3 regions of the Enterobacter cloacae complex sp. HYC042_NIDB genome follow, and region 1 is predicted to be linked to each of the others. Evidence: predicted binding sites of a transcription regulator. Region 1 holds the regulator's gene; each other region holds the start of a gene.
What was found. Region 1 encodes PurR, which represses purine synthesis genes. Its sites were predicted from a motif close to CANGCAAACGTTTGCNTG; they were not measured.

Region 1 (7,018 bases):
CGGCCGAGGCGTGTGAACGCATTCGCAGCAACGGCGGTAACGTCACGCGCGAAGCCGGCCCGGTAAAAGGCGGCACCACCGTTATTGCCTTTGTAGAAGATCCGGACGGTTACAAGATCGAGCTGATTGAAGCCAAAGACGCGGGTCGCGGTCTGGGCAACTGATCCTTCAGGGCGCAACATGCGCCCGTAGTTTTACTGCATCACCCTGCAAAATTTGCCATAATGCGCACTGCTTTTTCCCCTTGTAAGAGACCCTGATGTCCGATAACGCTCAATTTAGCGGTCTGTGCGACCGTTTTCGTGGTTTTTATCCCGTTGTCATTGATGTAGAAACAGCCGGATTTAACGCTAAAACCGATGCGCTGCTCGAAATTGCCGCCATCACGCTGAAGATGGATGAACAGGGCTGGCTTACACCGGACACCACGCTGCATTTCCACATTGAACCTTTCGAAGGGGCAAACTTACAGCCGGAGGCGCTGGCGTTTAACGGTATCGATCCGCATAACCCGCTGCGTGGTGCAGTCAGTGAATATGATGCGCTGCACGCCATTTTTAAAATGGTGCGTAAAGGCATGAAAGAGAGCAACTGCAGCCGCGCCATCATGGTAGCCCATAACGCCACCTTCGATCACAGCTTTACCATGGCCGCAGCCGAACGCGCGTCGCTCAAACGCAACCCTTTCCACCCGTTCGTGACCTTCGACACCGCCGCGCTAAGCGGCCTGGCGCTGGGACAAACGGTTTTATCCAAAGCCTGCATTACGGCGGGTATACCGTTTGACGGTACCCAGGCGCACTCCGCCTTATACGATACGGAGCGCACCGCAGAGCTGTTCTGTGAGATCGTCAACCGCTGGAAGCGTCTGGGCGGCTGGCCGCTGCCGATGGGCGACAGTGAAGAATAAAAAAAAGCGACCTCTTCAGGTCGCTTTTTTATTAACGCAGAAAATTATTCTGCGTCCGGCTCTTCCGTTTTGTACTTCGCCGCCGTCTCTTTGATCAGCTGCTGCAGTTCGCCGCGCTGATACATCTCAATCAGGATATCGCAGCCGCCCACCAGCTCGCCGTCTACCCACAGCTGCGGGAAGGTCGGCCAGTTAGCGTATTTTGGCAGCTCAGCGCGGATGTCCGGGTTCTGCAGGATATCAACGTAAGCAAAACGCTCACCACAGGCTGACAGCGCCTGAACCGCTTGCGCGGAGAAGCCGCAGCTTGGCAGCTTCGGAGAACCTTTCATATACAGCAGAATCGGGTTTTCAGCGATCTGGCGCTGGATTTTTTCAATAGTGGTGCTCATGTCTTGCTTCCTTTAACTTCTGTTACGGCAATAGTCTGACATTGTAGCGGGTCAGGCTGGCATCGGAAAATAACATTTTAGTCACGTTTATATATTTTACCCCGACTCCACAAAAGTTGCATTGCAAATGGTGTTTACCCCTTCGCCCGTCAGGGTTTTGCTTAGGGAGCGAACAATTGTGCGTCAGAATGATGAATTTTTTTGCACTTGCTAACGAAACACGTTTTTAGATTGAAAAATGCTATTAACTTCTCGGGTTTTTATGGATTAGAATCGACGGGCTTTGTAAATCACACGCGGGTATTATTGATGACCTGCATATATCAGGGGACTGCCCAGTGGCGCGGATAACTAAAATCTCGATCACGCTCTGTGCTTTACTGTTTACATCACTCACGTTAACGCCAGCGGCAAACGCCTCTCAGCAGGCGCGGCAATCTGCTGTACAAAAAAGCCATCTGGTGAAAGCCACAGAACGTAAGAAAAAAACCAGCAACAAGAACGACAAGAAAAAAACCACCGCTCAGACTAAACAAACCGCTTCCAGCAAGACGAAAACAAAATCTTCCCGCACTACCCGCACCGCCAAAAATAAAGCTTCGCAGACCGCCGCTAACCTCGTTACAGAAAAATGCATTACCCGTAAAGGCCATAAAGCAAAATGCACGAAGGTAACAAAGCTGGCGGATGTGCATAAAGTGCGTGTGCAAAAAGCGCAAAAAACCGCGATGAATAAACTGATGGGGCAGATTGGCAAACCTTATCGTTGGGGCGGCAGTTCGCCGCGTACCGGTTTCGACTGCAGCGGCCTCGTCTATTACGCCTATAAAGATCTGGTTAAATTCCGTATTCCACGTACCGCCAATGAGATGTATCACCTGCGCGATGCGTCACCGGTTAACCGGGGTGAGCTGGAAAACGGCGACCTGGTCTTCTTCCGCACGCAGGGTCGCGGTACGGCTGACCACGTGGGCGTCTACGTCGGCAACGGGAAATTCATCCAGTCTCCGCGCAGCGGTCAGGACATTCAGATCACCTCGCTCAGCGAAGATTACTGGGTACGTCACTACGTCGGCGCGCGTCGCGTCATGACGCCAAAAACCATTCGTTAATCCCTGCCCTGCCGCATCTGCGGCAGGGTAAGTTCCTCTTTTGCATACCCTTTCAATTTGCTATCCTGTCCTTGTTGTCTGTAGGGTTATTGGCAACACAAAATACAATAAGGAGAGAAGCAATGTCGTTCGAATTACCTGCACTACCGTATGCAAAAGACGCCCTGGCACCGCACATTTCAGCGGAAACCCTGGAATACCACTACGGCAAGCATCATCAGACGTACGTCACTAACCTGAACAACCTCATCAAGGGCACCGATTTTGAAGGCAAAACGCTGGAAGAGATCGTTCGCAGCTCAGAGGGTGGCGTTTTTAACAACGCGGCTCAGGTGTGGAACCACACTTTCTACTGGCACTGCCTGGCGCCGAATGCCGGTGGCGAACCTGCCGGTGAACTGGCAGCCGCCATCAACGCCGCCTTTGGCAGCTTTGCAGAGTTTAAAGCGAAGTTTACCGATGCCGCCATCAAGAACTTCGGTTCTGGCTGGACGTGGCTGGTAAAAGAGGCGGATGGCAAACTGGCTATCGTGTCCACGTCTAACGCGGGCACCCCGCTGACCACCAGCGCTACGCCGCTGATGACCGTGGACGTGTGGGAACATGCTTACTACATTGATTACCGTAATGCGCGCCCGAACTACCTGGAGCACTTCTGGGCTCTGGTTAACTGGGACTTTGTCGCGAAGAACTTCGCCGCGTAAGAGACACGCAGAAGGGGTAACCCTTCTGCGTTTTTGCTTATTCAGCCGTGCAAACCGCTTCAGGCTGTTTACGGCCGGACATCATCACCAGCAGCAGGCCGAGCGCGGCAATAATCGCCCCCATCACCGGCACAAAACTGTACCCCAGACCGCCTGAAATCACGGCGCCTCCGGCGGCGGCGCCCAGCGCATTGCCGAGATTGAATGCCCCGATATTCACGGAAGACGAGAGACCCGGCGCCTCATGGGCGACACGCATCACGCGCATCTGCAGCGGCGGCACCACGGCAAAGGTGGCAGCGCCCCAGACAACCATCGCAATCGCCGCGCCGAATTCATTCTGCGCCAGCCACGGGATCGCGACCATAATGACAATCAGCAGGGTTAAAAAGCCCTTCAGCGTGCCGTTCACGGAACGGTCAGCAAATTTCCCGCCGAGATAGTTGCCAATCGAGAAGCCGACGCCAATCAGCACCAGCATCGCGGTAACAAAGAGTGGCGTTGCGTGGGTAATGTCGTGTAAGACCGGCGAAATATAGGTGTAGAGGGTAAACATCGCTCCTGCCCCCAGCACGGTGGTCAGCAGCGCGGAGAGTACCTGCGGGCGCATCAGCACCGACAGCTCTCTGCGTACATCAGGGCGTTCACCCGCACTGCCTTTTGGCAGGGAGAAGAATAACGCCACCATCGCGACCACGCCCAGTCCGGCCGTCGCCAGGAAGGACATCCGCCAGCCAATGACCTCGCCCAGCCAGGTTGCCGCAGGAACACCGCCGATGTTAGCGATGGTCAGCCCCATAAACATGGTCGCCACGGCGCTGGCCTGCTTGTGTTTTGGCACCACGCTTGCGGCCACGACTGAGCCCAGACCAAAGAAGGCACCGTGGTTGAGGCTGGTCAGAATGCGCGACAGCATCAGAGTGGTGTAATCCGGCGAAATGGCCGAAAGCACGTTGCCCAGGGTGAAAATCGCCATCAGGAAAATCAGCGCATTGCGACGCGCACGGTGCGAAAGCAGAAGCGTCATCAGCGGCGCTCCCACCATCACGCCGATAGCGTAGGCGCTGATTAACATCCCGGCGGCCGGGATCGAGACGTCCACGCCCCGGGCGATAACGGGCAGTAACCCCATCGGGGAGAATTCAGTGGTGCCAATCCCAAAAGCGCCAATCGCCAGGGCCAGCAGGGGAAAATTGATTTTCATGCGTCAACTCCGGATGCCGTGTCATGTGGTGACACAGAACAAAGAAGCGGAAAGCATGACATCAATCACAAAAAATGAGAAGTTAACAAAATGGCAAAAGATTTTTGCCAGAGAAGTAACAATCGGAGCGTTCGGGAGGGAGAAGGCTCTCCCCCCGCGTAAATCAATGCAGCGCAGCCGTCAGGCCAGCCGCCACAATCAGCGCCAGCACAATAACGGTGGTGAACAGCGAAAACTTCAGATCGGAACTCATCAATTTTTCTCCTTTTAATCCCCCCACGAAAAGTGAGCTTGCTCATTTTTGCACAGTTTACGTCAAAAATCTTCCTGGATTTAAGCTGATAAACACTTTACCTCTTCCCCTTTTCATCAAGATAGGCCAAAATTCCACGCTAAATTTATTAGCGTACCGGCCATTGACCCCCTCCTGACGTCCCGTGTCGTTTTCCCGGCGTGCCGCAATTCAAAATTGCGTGATAAGGGTGAGAGAAGGCAAACGTTTACCTTCAAGTTTTTCAGGAGTTTAGGATATGGTCTGGAGTGACATTTAATGGCAACAATTAAAGACGTAGCAAAACGCGCAAACGTTTCCACTACAACCGTATCACATGTAATTAACAAAACCCGTTTTGTGGCGGAAGAGACGCGCAACGCCGTCTGGGCAGCGATCAAAGAGCTGCACTACTCGCCGAGCGCGGTTGCGCGCAGCCTCAAGGTTAATCACACCAAGTCTATTGGTCTGCTGGCGACCAGCAGCGAAGCGGCCTATTTTGCCGAGATCATTGAAGCGGTAGAAAAAAACTGCTTCCAGAAAGGCTATACCCTGATTCTCGGCAACGCCTGGAACAGCATTGAAAAACAGCGCGCCTACCTGTCGATGATGGCGCAAAAGCGCGTGGACGGCCTGCTGGTAATGTGTTCAGAGTACCCGGAATCCGTGCTGTCGATGCTGGAAGAGTATCGCCATATCCCTATGGTGGTGATGGACTGGGGCGAAGCGCGCGCCGACTTCACCGACTCCGTTATCGATAACGCCTTTGAAGGCGGTTACATGGCGGGCCGTTATCTGATCGAACGCGGCCACCGCGAGATTGGCGTGATCCCGGGTCCGCTGGAACGCAACACCGGCGCGGGCCGCCTGGCCGGTTTTATGAAAGCGATGGAAGAAGCGCTAATCACCGTGCCGGAAAACTGGATCGTGCAGGGCGACTTTGAGCCGGAATCAGGCTACCGCGCGATGCAGCAGATCGTCTCCCAGCCTCACCGTCCAACCGCCGTTTTCTGCGGGGGCGATATCATGGCGATGGGCGCCCTCTGTGCGGCCGACGAGCTGGGTCTGCGCGTACCGCAGGACATCTCCGTGATCGGGTATGACAACGTGCGCAACGCGCGCTTCTTCACGCCAGCGTTAACCACCATTCACCAGCCGAAAGATTCACTGGGTGAAACGGCCTTCAATATGCTGCTGGACAGGATCGTCAACAAGCGTGAAGAGTCACAGTCCATTGAAGTTCACCCTCGCCTCATCGAACGCCGTTCCGTTGCGGATGGCCCGTTCCGCGACTACCGTCGTTAATTTCATTGCGGAGCCAGTCAGTCTGGCTCCCGCAGCCACTCCCGGTTAAGCGTTTCGCTGTCCCCCAGATAGTCCAGCAGCCAGGCCATCGCCGGCGAGACATCATTTTGTTGCCAGGTGAGGCAGCAGGCCGCATCCGGGAACGGATTCTCCAGCGTTAGCTCAACCCACTCACCGGTGTCGATTCGCGGACGTGCAAAATGGGCGGGCACCATGCCTACGCAGAGCCCGGCGCTGAGGCACGTCGCCGACGATCCCCAGTCAGGGGCGACAACCCGCCGCTGGTTGTCCAGCAGCCAGGTAATTCGCTTCGGCAGCGAGCGGGAGGTATCTTCCAGCACCAGCGACGGCCAGCTGCGCAGCGTATCGTCGCTCAGCGGCCCTTCCGTCGCCGCCAGCGGATGATCGCTTGCCACCACGCATTTCCAGCTCAGCATCCCCATATCGCGAAAGGCGTAACGTCCCCCGACCGGGATCGCCTGGGTCGCGCCAATCGCCATCTCTACCCTGCCGTCCGCCAGCGCATCCCAGACGCCGTTAAACACCTCCTGCGAGACCCGCAGTTCTACGTCTGAGAAATGCCGATAAAAATCGACAATCATCTGCCGGGTGCGCTCGGGCTTAACGATGTTATCCACCGCAATGGAAAGGTGGCCCCGCCAGCCGTTCGCGATCTGCTGACACTGCTCGCGGGTGATCTGCATTTTTTTGATAACAGAACGCCCTTCCTTCAAAAACCACGCCCCTGCGGGCGTTAATTCAACATCACGATGCCGCCGTTCAAACAGCGGTACCGCCAACCACTCCTCAAGCTGTCGCACCGTATAGCTGATGGCCGAAGGGACGCGGTGCAACTCCTGCGCCGCTCCGCTAAAGCTGCCGTTACGCGCGACAGCATCGACCACTTCAAGAGAATAATCGGACCACATTTTCTGCCTGCAAAAAATTTGAATGCACCCGCCAAATATTAGCGTTTCACAAGCGGCTTTGCACTCCCTACACTCAGCGCCAACATATACCTGCCTCCTCAGGAGAATAAAACAGTGCAACCCAGGAAAGGTTTTTTAGTCTGGCTCGGCGGCTTAAGCGTGCTGGGCTTTTTGGCCACCGATATGTACCT
Region 2 (7,018 bases), 1.5 Mb from region 1:
CAGAGACGGGCTCTGAGTCACTTCAACCAGACTGAAGCGCGCTTCGAAGCGGTCGGACTGGTTGCGCACAAAGCGTGGCCAGGCTTCGCTGCCCGGGATCAGCTCGCGCAGGTTAGACATCATCTGGCAGCCGTTGCACACGCCCAGCGCCAGGGTTTGCGGACGATGGAAGAAGGTCTCGAACTCGTCGCGCACGCGGCTGTTAAACAGAATGGACTTCGCCCAGCCTTCGCCTGCGCCCAGCACGTCACCGTAGGAGAAACCGCCGCACGCCACCAGCGCATGGAAATCTTCCAGACCGGTACGCCCGGCCAGCAGGTCGCTCATATGGACGTCGATAGCGTCAAAGCCCGCGCGGTGGAAGGCCGCAGCCATCTCAACGTGGGAGTTAACGCCCTGCTCGCGCAACACGGCCACTTTCGGACGCGCGCCGGTCGCAATGTACGGCGCAGCGATGTCTTCGTTGATGTCGAAGGAGAGCTTCACGTTCAGGCCGGGATCCTGGTCATTCGCTTTCGCGTTATGCTCCTGATCGGCGCATTCCGGGTTATCGCGCAGGCGCTGCATCTGCCATGTAGTTTCTGCCCACCACATGCGCAGCGTGGTGCGGCTTTCGCTGAACACGGCGTGACCGTCGGCCTCAATGACGAAACGGTCGCCCTGAACGGCTTTCCCCAGATAGTGGACGCAGTCTGCCAGACCGTGCTTCGCCAGAATCGCTTCCACCGCCTCGCGGTCTGCGGCGCGAACCTGAATCACTGCACCCAGCTCTTCGTTAAACAGCGCCGCCAGGCGGTCTTCGCCAAGCGTTGCAATGTTCGCTTCCACGCCGCAGTGGCCGGTGAAGGCCATCTCTGCCAGGGTCACCAGCAGGCCGCCGTCGGAACGGTCGTGGTAGGCCAGCAGCTTGCGCTGTGCCACCAGCGCCTGAATTGCGTCGTAGAAGCCTTTTAGCTGCGCCACGTCGCGCACGTCGGCTGGCTTGTCGCCAAGTTGACGGTAAACCTGCGCCAGTGCGGTGGCGCCCAGCGCGTTGTGGCCTTTACCCAGGTCAATCAACAACAGGGCGTTATCTTCGGTCGCCAGCTGCGGCGTAACGGTATGGCGTACGTCTTCTACACGGGCAAACGCGGTGATCACCAGCGACAGCGGAGACGTCATCTCGCGCTGCTCGTTACCCTCCTGCCAGCGGGTTTTCATCGACATGGAGTCTTTACCCACCGGAATGGTCAGGCCGAGGGCTGGGCACAGCTCCTCACCCACCGCTTTCACGGCTTCATACAGGCCCGCGTCTTCACCAGGGTGACCGGCTGCCGCCATCCAGTTCGCGGAAAGTTTGATACGTTTGATGTCGCCAATCTGCGTCGCCGCAATGTTGGTCAGCGCTTCACCAACCGCCAGTCGTGCGGAGGCGGCGAAGTCCAGCAGCGCCACCGGGGTGCGTTCGCCCAGCGCCATCGCTTCGCCGTAGTAGCTGTCGAGGCTCGCGGTGGTCACGGCGCAGTTCGCCACCGGGATCTGCCACGGGCCAACCATCTGATCGCGCGACACCATACCGGTCACGGTACGATCGCCGATGGTCACCAGGAAGGTTTTCTCAGCAACAGCAGGCAGGTGTAGCACGCGATTAACGGCTTCTGCCACGGTGATGCCCTGGCGATCCAGCGCTTTGCCCGCTGCTTTACGGGTTGTTACGTCGCGGGTCATCTTCGGCGTTTTACCGAGCAGCACGTCCAGTGGCAGATCGATAGGCTGGTTGTCGAAATGGGTGTCGCTCAGAGTCAGGTGCTGCTCTTCGGTCGCTTCACCGATGACGGCATACGGCGCGCGTTCGCGGCGGCACAGCTCGTCAAACAGCGGCAGCTGGTCGGCCGCAACCGCCAGCACGTAGCGCTCCTGGGATTCGTTACACCAGATTTCGAGCGGGCTCATGCCCGGCTCATCGCTCAGGATATCGCGCAGGTTGAAACGGCCACCGCGACCGCCGTCGCTCACCAGCTCCGGCATGGCGTTGGACAGGCCGCCCGCGCCCACGTCGTGGATGAACAGAATCGGGTTAGCATCGCCCAGCTGCCAGCAGCGGTCGATCACTTCCTGGCAGCGACGCTCCATCTCTGGGTTGTCACGCTGCACGGAGGCAAAATCGAGATCCGCATCAGACTGGCCGGAGGCCATAGAGGAGGCCGCGCCGCCGCCCAGACCGATGTTCATCGCCGGGCCGCCCAGCACGATCAGCTTCGCGCCGACGACGATCTCGCCTTTCTGCACGTGATCGGCACGGATGTTGCCGATCCCGCCTGCCAGCATGATCGGTTTGTGGTAGCCGCGCAGCTCTTCGCCGTTGTGGCTGTCCACCTTCTCTTCGTAGGTACGGAAGTAACCGTTCAGCGCCGGACGACCAAATTCGTTGTTAAACGCCGCGCCGCCCAGCGGACCTTCGGTCATGATATCCAGCGCGGTCACGATGCGCTCTGGCTTGCCGAAATCTTCTTCCCACGGCTGTTCAAAGCCAGGGATGCGCAGGTTGGAGACGGAGAAACCGACCAGACCCGCTTTTGGTTTCGCCCCACGACCGGTCGCCCCTTCGTCACGGATTTCGCCGCCGGAGCCGGTCGCCGCACCCGGCCACGGAGAAATGGCCGTCGGGTGGTTGTGGGTTTCCACTTTCATCAGAATATGCGCAGGCTCCTGATGGAAGTCATAGCGCCCTGCTTCGCGATCGGCGAAGAAGCGGCCCACCTCGGAACCTTCCATCACCGCGGCGTTGTCTTTATAGGCAGACAGCACGTGGTCAGGGGTTTGTTCCATGGTGTTTTTGATCATTTTGAACAGCGACTTCGGCTGCTGTTCGCCGTCGATGATCCAGTCGGCGTTGAAAATCTTATGGCGGCAGTGCTCAGAGTTGGCCTGCGCGAACATGTAGAGTTCGATGTCGTTCGGGTTGCGGTTGAGCTTAACGAACGCGTCCTGCAGGTAGTCAATTTCGTCTTCTGCCAGCGCCAGGCCGAGACGCAGGTTGGCGTCAATCAGCGCCTGACGGCCCTGCCCCAGCAGGTCCACGCTCTGTACCGGCGCAGGCTGATGATGGGAGAAAAGCTTCTGTGCGTCATCAAGAGAGGCAAACACGCTCTCCATCATGCGGTCGTGCAATTCAGCCGCAACCGCCTGCCACTGCGCGTCGCTCAGGGTAGAGGCTTCGACGTAGTACGCTACGCCGCGTTCCAGACGGTTAATCTGGCTCAGGCCGCAGTTGTGGGCAATGTCGGTGGCTTTGGAAGACCAGGGGGAGATGGTGCCCGGACGCGGCGTCGCAAGGATCAGTTTGCCGGTTGGCGTATGGCTGCTCAGATTTGGGCCATACTTGAGCAGGCGTTCCAGCTGTACGCGCTCCTCTGCATTCAGGGGGGCATTCAGGTCAGCAAAATGGACATACTCAGCGTAAATATTGCTTACCGGAAGGTCGGCCGCCTGAAAACGTGCCAGCAGTTTGGTAATACGGAAGGCAGACAGTGCAGGCGAACCACGCAGAATTTCCATCATAAGTCTCTCGTCTTCGAAGCGCCGGGGCGCTTACAGTGTGCGCAAGGGGGGAAAACGGGCGTCATTATAGAGAATCCTGAGCGCCGACGAAACCGTTTGCGTCGAAATAAAATCGACTTCAGCGTTTAACAATAGATGTGACCTGTCTCTCTAATTGGTTGCCAAGTGGCGCAAGTTTACGCAAAATGCCGCTCATTCAATGACAAACCTTATGATTAACATGGCTACAGCAGACTGAGGCAACCGGCGTCGCAGAGAATTAACTAATTGAAAAAATTAAAGATTAATTATCTGCTCATCGGCATTGTAACGTTGCTGCTGGCAGTGGCCCTCTGGCCTTCCATCCCCTGGTTCGGCAAAGCCGAAAATCGTATCGCCGCCATTCAGGAGCGGGGGGAACTGCGCGTCAGTACCCTCAACTCTCCGCTGATTTACAGCGACATCAACGGCAAAATTATTGGTCTGGATTATGAGCTGGCGCAGCAGTTTGCCGATTATCTGGGCGTGAAGCTTAAAATTACCGTCCGCCAGAACATCAACCAGCTGTTTGACGACCTGGACAACAACAACGCCGATATCCTCGCTGCCGGGCTGGTCTATAACAGCGAGCGCAGCAAGAACTACCAGCCGGGCCCGACCTACTACTCCGTTTCCCAGCAGCTGGTTTATCGCGTCGGGAGCCTGCGCCCGCGTACGCTTGCCTCGATCAACGCGCAACAGCTGACGATTGCTCCCGGCCACGTAGTGATTGACGACCTGCGTGAGTTAAAGGAGAAAAAATACCCGGATCTGAGCTGGACGGTTGACCCTAAACTCGGCACGACGGAGCTGCTGGAGCAGGTCAAAGATCAGAAACTGCCTTACACCATTGCCGATTCGGTGGCGATCAGCCTGTTCCAGCGGGTGCATCCTGAAATCGCCGTGGCGCTGGACGTGACGGACGAACAGCCGGTGACCTGGTTTACCCATCTGGATGATGACCAGACCCTCTCGGCGGCCATGCTGGATTTTTATAACACCATTAATGAAGACGGCACGCTGGCGCGACTTGAGGAGAAGTACCTCGGCCACGGGGATGACTTTGACTACGTTGACACCCGCAGCTTCCTGCGCGCGGTTGACAGCGTCCTGCCTGACCTGCAGCCGCTTTTCGAAAAATATGCCCAGGAGATTGACTGGAAACTGCTGGCGGCTATCTCGTACCAGGAGTCCCACTGGGACACCCAGGCCACGTCGCCAACGGGCGTACGCGGACTGATGATGTTAACCAAAAATACCGCGCTGAGCCTGGGCGTTAACGACCGTACCGATGCGGAACAGAGCATCAGCGGCGGGGCGCGCTACCTGCAGGATATGATGGCTAAAGTCCCGGAAACCGTGCCGGAAGAGGAACGGATCTGGTTTGCGCTGGCGGCCTACAACATGGGCTACGCGCACATGCTTGACGCGCGGGCTCTGACGGCGAAAACGAAGGGAAACCCGGACAGCTGGTCAGACGTAAAACAGCGCCTGCCGCTGCTGAGCCAGAAGCCATGGTACAACAAGCTGACGTATGGCTACGCGCGCGGACATGAAGCCTACGCCTACGTGGAAAATATACGTAAGTATCAGATTAGCCTGGTCGGCTATCTGCTGGAGAAAGAGAAAGAGGCAACAGAGGCAAAACAGCTGGCGGAAAGTTATCCGGTTGTAGCGCCGGACGAGCTTAATCATCCGACAACTTCATTTCTGCCTTTTGTTGCTTTTTCTGCTGACGGCGCATTCGAAAGAAATCGCTTAATAGCCCCGAACACTCTGGTGCAAGTACCCCACCGATAGTCTGCACCTGATGATTCATTCCTGGATGACCCAGCACGTCCATCAGTGAACCGGCCGCACCGGTTTTTTCATCTCGCGCTCCAAACACCAGGGTACCGATTCGGCTGTGCACCATCGCCCCGGAGCACATCACGCAGGGTTCAAGGGTGACGTACAGAGTGGTATCGAGCAGACGATAGTTTTGCAGCACCAGGCCGCCCTGACGAAGCGCCATAATTTCGGCGTGCGCTGTAGGATCGTGGCGGCCAATAGGACGGTTCCACCCTTCCCCAATCACCCGGTTGTTATGAACCAGCACCGCGCCCACGGGCACTTCGCCCTCGTCCCAGGCCCGTTGAGCCAGCGCCAGCGCGTGGCGCATCCAGTATTCATGATTGTGTTCTGAGGTGGACAAGGGCTGATACTCCAGTCTAAAAGCGGGCGGCATTATACACAGCCCTTACAGATAAGACTATTCGAGTTGCTGAAGTTCACCGAGGGGAGTAACGCGCCAGCGGTGCTGGCAAAAATAGAGCAGCGGGTTGTCCTGCTTGCTGTCGCTGTAGCCGCTGTAAAGACGCAGCGGCGTGCCGATGCGTTTTTCCAGCTGGACCACTTTTTCATGCCCCAGACAGCGCATCGTCAGGACCCAGCCGCCGTAGCCGCGGGAAATTTGCGTGGCGATAAGGTTTACGCGCGGCAGCCAGGGGGTATCAAAGTAGACCTGCTCCACCAGCGTCTGCGGGGAGCCGGTAATCAGCCAGATATCGGCATCGTTGGCGTCAAGATAGCTGGTCAGACGCGCCTGCACCACGGGAAACGCGGCAACGTGGCCGCGGAACCAGAGAGCGAACTCGTTTTCGAGCTGTTTGAGCCGCGCTTCGCTGTGGCCAAACGTACATCCCCACAGCAGCAGGCTCATCGGCCAGCGCGCCGCCCGGCCTTTTACCAGCAGCGCGATGCCAATGAGGGGTAAGAGCGGTAAGACGAGCAGCGCGTTCAGAGGCTGACGCCGCAGCAGGTAGCGCATAAACGTACCAAACATATCCTGCTGATGCAGCGTTCCATCCAGATCGAAAAAGACAACGCGACGCTCGTGATTGGCCAAACCTTACTCCTCTGGGTCGTTGAATCCTAACAGCCAGGTAAACAGGAACCCGGCGATCACCGCTACTAAATAGCCTAACAGATAGAGCATGACTTTTCCGGTCACGATGGTTAATGCCAGCGGTAAACCGGAGAGACCAAAGGTGATAACGGTGGCGACTTTCCAGTAGCTGATGAGTGCCCCGCCTACCGCGCCCCCCAGACAGGCCGCAAGGAACGGTTTACCCAGCGGCAGCGTGACGCCGAATATCAGCGGCTCGCCAATGCCGAGCAGCCCGACCGGCAGCGCCCCTTTAATCACTTTTTTCAGGCGCGCGTTGCGGGTTTTCATCAGGACGGCAATCGCTGCCCCCACCTGCCCGACGCCCGCCATCGAGAGAATAGGCAGCAGCGCGTTATAGCCGTGCGCCTGCACCAGCTCGACGTGGATCGGCACCAGCCCCTGATGCAGGCCGGTCAGCACCAGCGGCAGGAAGGTACCTGACAGCACCGCCCCCACCAGCAGACCGCCGCGGTCGATAGCCAGAGACGCGCCGTGGGCAATGGCGTCAGAGATCCACCCGCCTAGTGGCTG
Region 3 (7,018 bases), 970 kb from region 1:
GATATCGGCGCAACGCGCGCGCAGGTGGCGCTGGCGTGGCTGCTGGGCAAGCGGGGTGTCGCCGCACCGATTATTGGTACATCGCGGGAAGAACAGCTGGACGAGTTGTTAAGCGCGGTGGATTTATCGCTGACGCCGGAGCAGGTTGCCGAGCTGGAGACGCCGTATCAGCAGCATCCGGTGGTTGGGTTTAAGTAAACACTTGCCGGGTGGCGTGTGCTTACCCGGCAATGCTGAGCGCACAAACTTACCCGAAGTGATCGTACCCTTTCCAGTCCAGCGTAACGGGCGCACCGTCTTTCACAAACTTCAGCCCTTCACTCTCCGGCATGATCTGACCGATGCAGGTAAACTTTGCGCCAAGATGGGCCAATGCCACGTCCAGCGTTCCACGGTTCAGCTCTGGCACCGTGAAGCACAGCTCGTAGTCTTCCCCACCGGAGAGCGCCCAGCGCAGCGCCTGCTCAGGCTCCACATGGCGAAGCAGTTGCTCCGACAGCGGGAACAGATCCAGGTCAACGCGCGCGCCCACCCCGCTGGCCTTCAGGATATGTCCGAGGTCCGAGATGAGACCGTCAGAGAGATCGATAGCCGAACTGGCCCGCTCGCGCAGCGCCTGACCGTGCAGAATACGCGGTGTCGGGCGCAGATGGCGCTTCACCAGATACGCCGCATCGTCAGCGTCCTTCACGTTTAAGCGATCCTGAAGGATCGCCAGCCCTGCCGCGCTGTCTCCCGGCGTACCGGTCACGTAGATCCAGTCGCCCGGTTTAGCGCCCGAGCGCTTCAGCGCGCGACCGAGCGGCACATAGCCGTGGATCGCCAGCGTCATCGACAGCGGCCCGGCAGTCGTATCGCCGCCAATCAGCTGCATATCGTAGTAGTTCAGCTGTTCAAACAGCGCATCGCTGAACGCTTCAAGCCAGGCTTCATCCACCTCCGGCAGCGTCAGGGCCAGCGTCAGCCAGGCCGGATCGGCGCCCATTGCCGCCAGATCGCTGACGTTGACCGCCAGCGCTTTATACGCCAGATCGGCAGGATCGATATCCGGTAAGAAATGACGTCCGCACACTAAGGTGTCGGTGCTGATTGCCAGCGTCTGCTTTTCAGGAATATTGAGAAGTGCACAGTCATCGCCAATGCCGGTTTCAACATCAAGACGAGAGGTTCTGACACGGTCGAAATAACGGGCAATCAGGGAGAATTCGCCGCATGCCATACGTTATGCCTCAGCAAATAAAAGAAAAAACCGGAGCCGCACTGCCCGTCAGGCAATGCAGAACTCCGGTTTGCGGATCACTTTTTGTGGGGACGGATCGCAGGTGCGGCTTTATCAAGTACGCCGTTAACGAACTTGTGGCTGTCTTCAGCGCCGAAGGTTTTCGCCAGTTCGATCGCTTCGTTGATGGCCACTTTGTACGGCACATCATCACGTTTAGACAGCTCAAACAGCGCGATACGCAACACTGCTTTTTCCACCTGACCCAGCTCTTCGAGCAGACGGGACAGGTATGGCTTCATCAGGCCATCGAGATACGCGCTATTAGTCGCCACTCCCGACAGCAGTTCACGGAAGTACAGAACGTCAACGTCTTTCACGTCCTGTTCTGACAGGAACTGGTATTCAACATCAGCGATGTCGTTCTGGGACAACTGCCAGGAGTAAAGTGCCTGGACGGCACATTCACGGGCGCGGCGACGAGCAGCAGGTTTCACGGAATTCCCCTTACAAAAAAATCAGGCCTTAATGGCTTTCAATACATTGATCATTTCAAGCGCGGTCAGTGCAGCTTCTGCACCTTTGTTACCGGCTTTGGTGCCAGCACGTTCGATGGCTTGTTCAATACTTTCGGTGGTCAGCACGCCGAACGCGACAGGAATTTCAGCATCCTGCGCAACGTGTGCCAGACCGTTGCTTGCACCGCCCGCAACGTATTCGAAGTGCGCAGTGCCGCCACGAATAACGGTACCCAGCGCAATCACCGCGTCGTATTTACCGGTTTTCGCCAGCGCGCCCGCCGCCAGTGGCAGTTCATAAGCGCCTGGAACCCAAACAACGGTAATGTTGTCATCTTTAACCTGGCCGATACGTTTCAGGGCGTCAATCGCACCTTCCAGCAGGCTATCGTTGATGAAGTTGTTGAAACGCGCAATGGTGATGGCGACGCGAGCGTCCGGGGTAGCTACAGCAGCTTCAATAATGTTCATACTCTTCCTTTACGGGTTCATTTGGCCCCGCAGGGGGGCGGATTTTATCATAATACTTTGCGCACTGCTTCCCTATTTCGGGAGCAATTACGCTGTCGTTAAATGGAGGCAGACATCCGGACCCACCGGACGAATCTCGCTGAATGTGAGTTGCGGTGCGTCGGCCAGTTTTTCAAGGCCAGGCAGCACAAACAGGCCGCGCGCATCATGACCTAACAGTTTAGGCGCAACGTAGACGAGCAGTTCATCCACCAGCCCCGCCTGGAGCAGCGCGCCGGCGAGCGTCGGACCGGCTTCGACCCAGATGCTGTTCACCTGCTGCTTGCCGAGCAACATCATCAGCACCACGAGATCCAGATGTCCGTTATGCTCCGGCACCATAATGCTGCGCACGCCTTCCGGCCATTCGCGCGTATCTTCTTTGGTGCGCGCAATCCAGGTTTCACCCGGCTGATGCACGATGCGGTGCGCCGGGGTCACGCGGTTCTGGCTATCAATAATAATACGCAGCGGCTGGCGCAGGTTCTCCTGCGGATAAAGCGCCTGGGTATCGGCATTCAGCTCATCCCAGCGCACGGTCATGGCCGGATCGTCAGCCAGAACGGTTTCACTGCTGGTGAGGATAGCATGGCTTTGCGCGCGCAGACGTTGCACATCGCGCCTTGCCTGCGGCGAGGTGATCCACTGGCTTTCACCGTTCGCCATTGCCGTACGGCCGTCCAGCGAGGCGCCCAGCTTAAGCTGGATATACGGAAAACCGGTGCGCATGCGCTTCAGGAAGCCTTTGTTGATGGCTTCCGCATCTTTCATCATCAGGCCGTGGCTGACGTCGATCCCTTCCTGTTGCAGACGATACAAGCCGCGGCCCGCCACCTGCGGGTTAGGATCCTGCATAGCGGCGACCACGCGCGAAATCCCTGCCGCAATCAGCGCTTCACAGCACGGCGGCGTGCGCCCGTGGTGGCTGCAGGGCTCCAGCGTCACGTAGGCCGTCGCGCCTCGCGCTTTCTCCCCCGCCATACGCAGGGCATGCACTTCAGCATGCGGCTCGCCTGCGCGATAGTGAAACCCTTCCCCCACGATCTCGCCATCTTTCACGATAACGCACCCGACGTTGGGGTTAGGATGGGTGGTAAAACGACCGCGCTGCGCCAGCTTCATGGCTCGCGCCATGTACTTCTCATCCTGCATGGGCTTAATCCTGTAAGCGGGCGATCTCTTCGCCAAACTCTTTGATATCTTCGAAACTGCGGTAGACAGAGGCGAAGCGGATATAGGCGACCTTATCGAGCTTTTTCAGCTGCTCCATCACCAGGTTGCCGATCATTTTGCTCGGCACTTCACGCTCGCCCAGGCCACGCAGGTAAGATTTAATGTGGTTTAACGCCATTTCGACATCATCCGCGCTGACGGGCCGTTTTTCGAGGGCCTTCAGCATTCCGCTGCGCAGTTTCTCTTCGTTAAACGGCTCGCGCACGTCGTTACTTTTTACCACGCGCGGCATTACCAGCTCTGCAACCTCAAAGGTCGTGAAACGCTCGTTGCACACCAGACACTGCCGACGACGGCGCACAGAAGACCCTTCGCCCACAAGGCGAGAGTCGATGACTTTGGTATCCACAGCGGAGCAGAATGGGCAATGCATACGGTATCCCTGTTATCTGGTTAACTGATTTTCATTTTACCCTGATCTGGCCTGACAACAAAGGAGGAGCTTTTTTGAGACAAAGGATCTATGTCCGGCGGTACGTTGCTGGCTACCATTATGGGGATCCGTCATTTCAAGGAATAAACGCTATGACAAGACGTTACCTGAAAATTTTACTGGTGGGGAGCCTCTTCACCCTTAGTGCCTGTGCACAGCAAACCGAAGTCCGCCAGATGAAACAAAGCGTGAATACGCTCAACACGGCGATGGACAAACTGAACAAAGAAACGGTGAAGATCACCCAGCAAAACGCGCTGAACGCTAAATCCACCAGCGGAGTATATCTGCTGCCAGGAGCGAATACGCCTGCCCTGCTTAATAGCCAGATTGGCACGCTGAAGATGTCTCTGGTGAATGTGGCGGCGAATGCGGATGGTACGCGCGCAACATTACGTATTCACGGTGAGTCCAACGATCCGCTGCCCGCCTTCAGCGGCACCGTAGAGTGGGGCCAGATCCAGGGCACCACGGAGAGCTACCAGGAGGTGAACGTGAAGAACCAGCTGTTCACCGCTCCGGCCAGCGTGTTAGCGCCCAGCGATGTGGATATTCCACTTCAGCTAAGCGGACTTACGCCTGAGCAGTTAGGCTTTATCCGCATTCACGACATCCAACCTGCCGCGCAGTAATCCCTTCCTTTTGAGCGGAGTGAAATGTCACTCCGCTAACATTTACATTTCGTATGGATTGGCAACAGAAATGATTGCCGCTACAATCCCGGCCGTTTAAAGTACGCAAACGTGAACGCAATCGATTACGCGTGTGAGAGATATGTGAAACAACACATATTTTTGTGAGCAGGGATTCCTATAATAGGCACCGCAGAAACACGAAATATTTAGAAACGCAATTCGCGCATTTTTCACTCCCGGAAGGGAATTTCAATCAGTGGCATGATTATGAAAAAAACATTACTCGCAGCCGGTGCAGTTCTGGCACTGTCCTCCTCTTTCACTGTTAACGCAGCGGAAAACGAGAAACCACAATACCTCTCCGACTGGTGGCACCAGAGCGTTAACGTGGTAGGCAGCTACCACACCCGTTTCGGACCGCAGATCCGCAACGATACCTACCTGGAATATGAAGCGTTCGCCAAGAAAGACTGGTTTGATTTCTACGGCTATATGGATGCGCCTGTGTTCTTCGGTGGTAACACCGATGCGAAAGGTATCTGGAACCACGGTTCCCCACTGTTCATGGAGATTGAACCGCGCTTCTCCATCGACAAACTGACCGGTACCAGCCTGGCGTTTGGTCCGTTCAAAGAGTGGTACTTCGCGAACAACTACATCTACGACATGGGCCGCAATAAGTCCGGTCGTCAGAGCACCTGGTATATGGGTCTGGGTACTGACATTGACACCGGCCTGCCAATGAGCCTATCCCTGAACGTGTATGCAAAATACCAGTGGCAGAACTACGGCGCAGCGAATGAAAACGAGTGGGACGGCTACCGTTTCAAAGTGAAATACTTCGTGCCAATTACCCAGCTGTGGGGCGGTAATCTGAGCTACATCGGTTTCACTAACTTTGACTGGGGCTCAGACCTGGGCGACGACGATTTCCGTGACCTGAACGGCAAGAAAGCGCGTACCAACGATTCCATCGCCTCCAGCCACATCCTGGCGCTGAACTACGATCACTGGCACTACTCTGTTGTTGCGCGTTACTGGCACAACGGTGGCCAGTGGAACGACGATGCGAGCCTGAACTTCGGTAACGGCGACTTTAGCGTCCGCTCTACCGGCTGGGGTGGTTACCTGGTCGTGGGTTACAACTTCTAATCCGTGCGGGATTGTGCGGGCTGGTGCCCTCACCCCTTCCCTCTCCCATGGGAGAGGGTGCAAACACAAAAAACGGCAACATCGTTGCCGTTTTGCTTTTACCTCGCCACCCGGCTTTTTACTGCTTCACCTTGCGCAAAAAATCCGCCAAAGACCTGTCCGCACTCTCACTGAACCGCCTCTCCGTCATTACAACATTGAGACACCGGTCGAGCCGGAAACAGCGGTAGTCATCGCGCCGTTCACACCATGCCGCCAGCAGCCAGCGCTCCCCCCAGAAGAATAACCCCAGCGGCTGTACCTCACGTTTTGAGAGTAGCCCGGCTTCATCACGATAATGCAGCGCCAATACGCGCTGAGCGGAAATCGCCTGGTGAATCATGTCAAAATCGCTGCGGGAGTGGCTTTGCATGCAAAAATCCGGGGCGTAGATCCGCGTCTGCTCCGCCTTTCTGCGGCTCTCCTCGGGCAGAATAGCCAGCACCTTCTCCTGGGCCGACTCCAGCTCGCGCGACAGCGATTCACCTCCCCAGGTTTTGAGCAGGCGAATCGCGACCATCAGCGCTTCGGATTCCTTATTTGTCAGCATCAGCGGCGGCAGGTCAAAACCCGACATCAGCCGATATCCGCTTCCCGCCTCGCCTTCCACCGGCACGCCGGAAAGCGACAGGTCGCGGATATCGCGGTAGACCGTGCGCTCGGACACGCCAAGCCGGTCCGCCAGATGCGCTGCCGTTGTCAGACGCCTGCCCCGCAGGATCTGCACAATCTGAAACAAACGGTCAGCGCGTCGGGTCATAACGTCATTCGCTCTCAGGCAGGTTGATGAAGGCCGACGCGGTTACCCTCGCTGTCGGTAAACAGTGCGATAGTGCCGATACCATGCGGCAGCTCCAGCGGGCCAAACACGCACTCGCCGCCCGCAGAGGCGATGCGATCGAGCGTGGCCGCCAGATTGTCAGTATGCAGGTAAATAATAGCGCCCTGCAAAGAGGGCGTAACGCCGTCAAATTTTGCCAGCGCTCCTCCGGTGGCGGGATCCTCATGCGGGAAAACCGCCAGCTCGGCAATGTCCATTTTCTCGCGACGCAGCGCGAGCTGCATCACCGGCTCATAAAATTTGATGGCACGATCCATATCCGAAACCGGAATTTCAAACCAGTTAATTACGCTTTTCATACATCCTCCTGCCTGTTGTTTGGGTTCAGAAGGAGTCTACGGCAGGGCTCCTGACAGCATACTGTCAGGAGTGTTTGTCAGGAGCAGATAAAAAAAATCCCGGTCAACAGACCGGGATTCAGATAACGCGCTAAACGTC

Region 2: purL (phosphoribosylformylglycinamidine synthase) is a predicted target of PurR. The motif match lies at 3,626-3,643, and genes of this name have one in related genera.
Region 3: OKF39_RS05935 (nucleoside-specific channel-forming protein Tsx) is a predicted target of PurR. The motif match lies at 4,660-4,677, and genes of this name have one in related genera.

What each region holds. Positions count from the first base shown of each region.
Region 1 is NZ_CP109650.1:2,226,966-2,233,983, reverse strand. Features, by position in the region: gene gloA (lactoylglutathione lyase) at 1-164, shown strand, start outside; gene rnt (ribonuclease T) at 260-910, shown strand; gene grxD (monothiol glutaredoxin 4) at 955-1,302, opposite strand; gene OKF39_RS10720 (C40 family peptidase) at 1,641-2,414, shown strand; gene sodB (superoxide dismutase [Fe]) at 2,537-3,118, shown strand; gene OKF39_RS10710 (MFS transporter) at 3,156-4,322, opposite strand; gene cydH (cytochrome bd-I oxidase subunit CydH) at 4,486-4,575, opposite strand; gene purR (HTH-type transcriptional repressor PurR) at 4,873-5,898, shown strand; gene punR (DNA-binding transcriptional activator PunR) at 5,916-6,827, opposite strand; gene punC (purine nucleoside transporter PunC) at 6,942-7,018, shown strand, end outside.
Region 2 is NZ_CP109650.1:3,717,191-3,724,208, forward strand. Features, by position in the region: gene purL (phosphoribosylformylglycinamidine synthase) at 1-3,540, opposite strand, end outside; gene mltF (membrane-bound lytic murein transglycosylase MltF) at 3,808-5,358, shown strand; gene tadA (tRNA adenosine(34) deaminase TadA) at 5,246-5,785, opposite strand; gene yfhb (phosphatidylglycerophosphatase C) at 5,810-6,445, opposite strand; gene OKF39_RS17760 (PTS transporter subunit EIIC) at 6,449-7,018, opposite strand, start outside.
Region 3 is NZ_CP109650.1:1,256,870-1,263,887, reverse strand. Features, by position in the region: gene OKF39_RS05970 (aldo/keto reductase) at 1-198, shown strand, start outside; gene thiL (thiamine-phosphate kinase) at 248-1,219, opposite strand; gene nusB (transcription antitermination factor NusB) at 1,297-1,716, opposite strand; gene ribH (6,7-dimethyl-8-ribityllumazine synthase) at 1,738-2,208, opposite strand; gene ribD (bifunctional diaminohydroxyphosphoribosylaminopyrimidine deaminase/5-amino-6-(5-phosphoribosylamino)uracil reductase RibD) at 2,296-3,399, opposite strand; gene nrdR (transcriptional regulator NrdR) at 3,404-3,853, opposite strand; gene OKF39_RS05940 (SadB/YajI family lipoprotein) at 4,006-4,545, shown strand; gene OKF39_RS05935 (nucleoside-specific channel-forming protein Tsx) at 4,816-5,700, shown strand; gene OKF39_RS05930 (helix-turn-helix transcriptional regulator) at 5,819-6,499, opposite strand; gene OKF39_RS05925 (VOC family protein) at 6,514-6,879, opposite strand.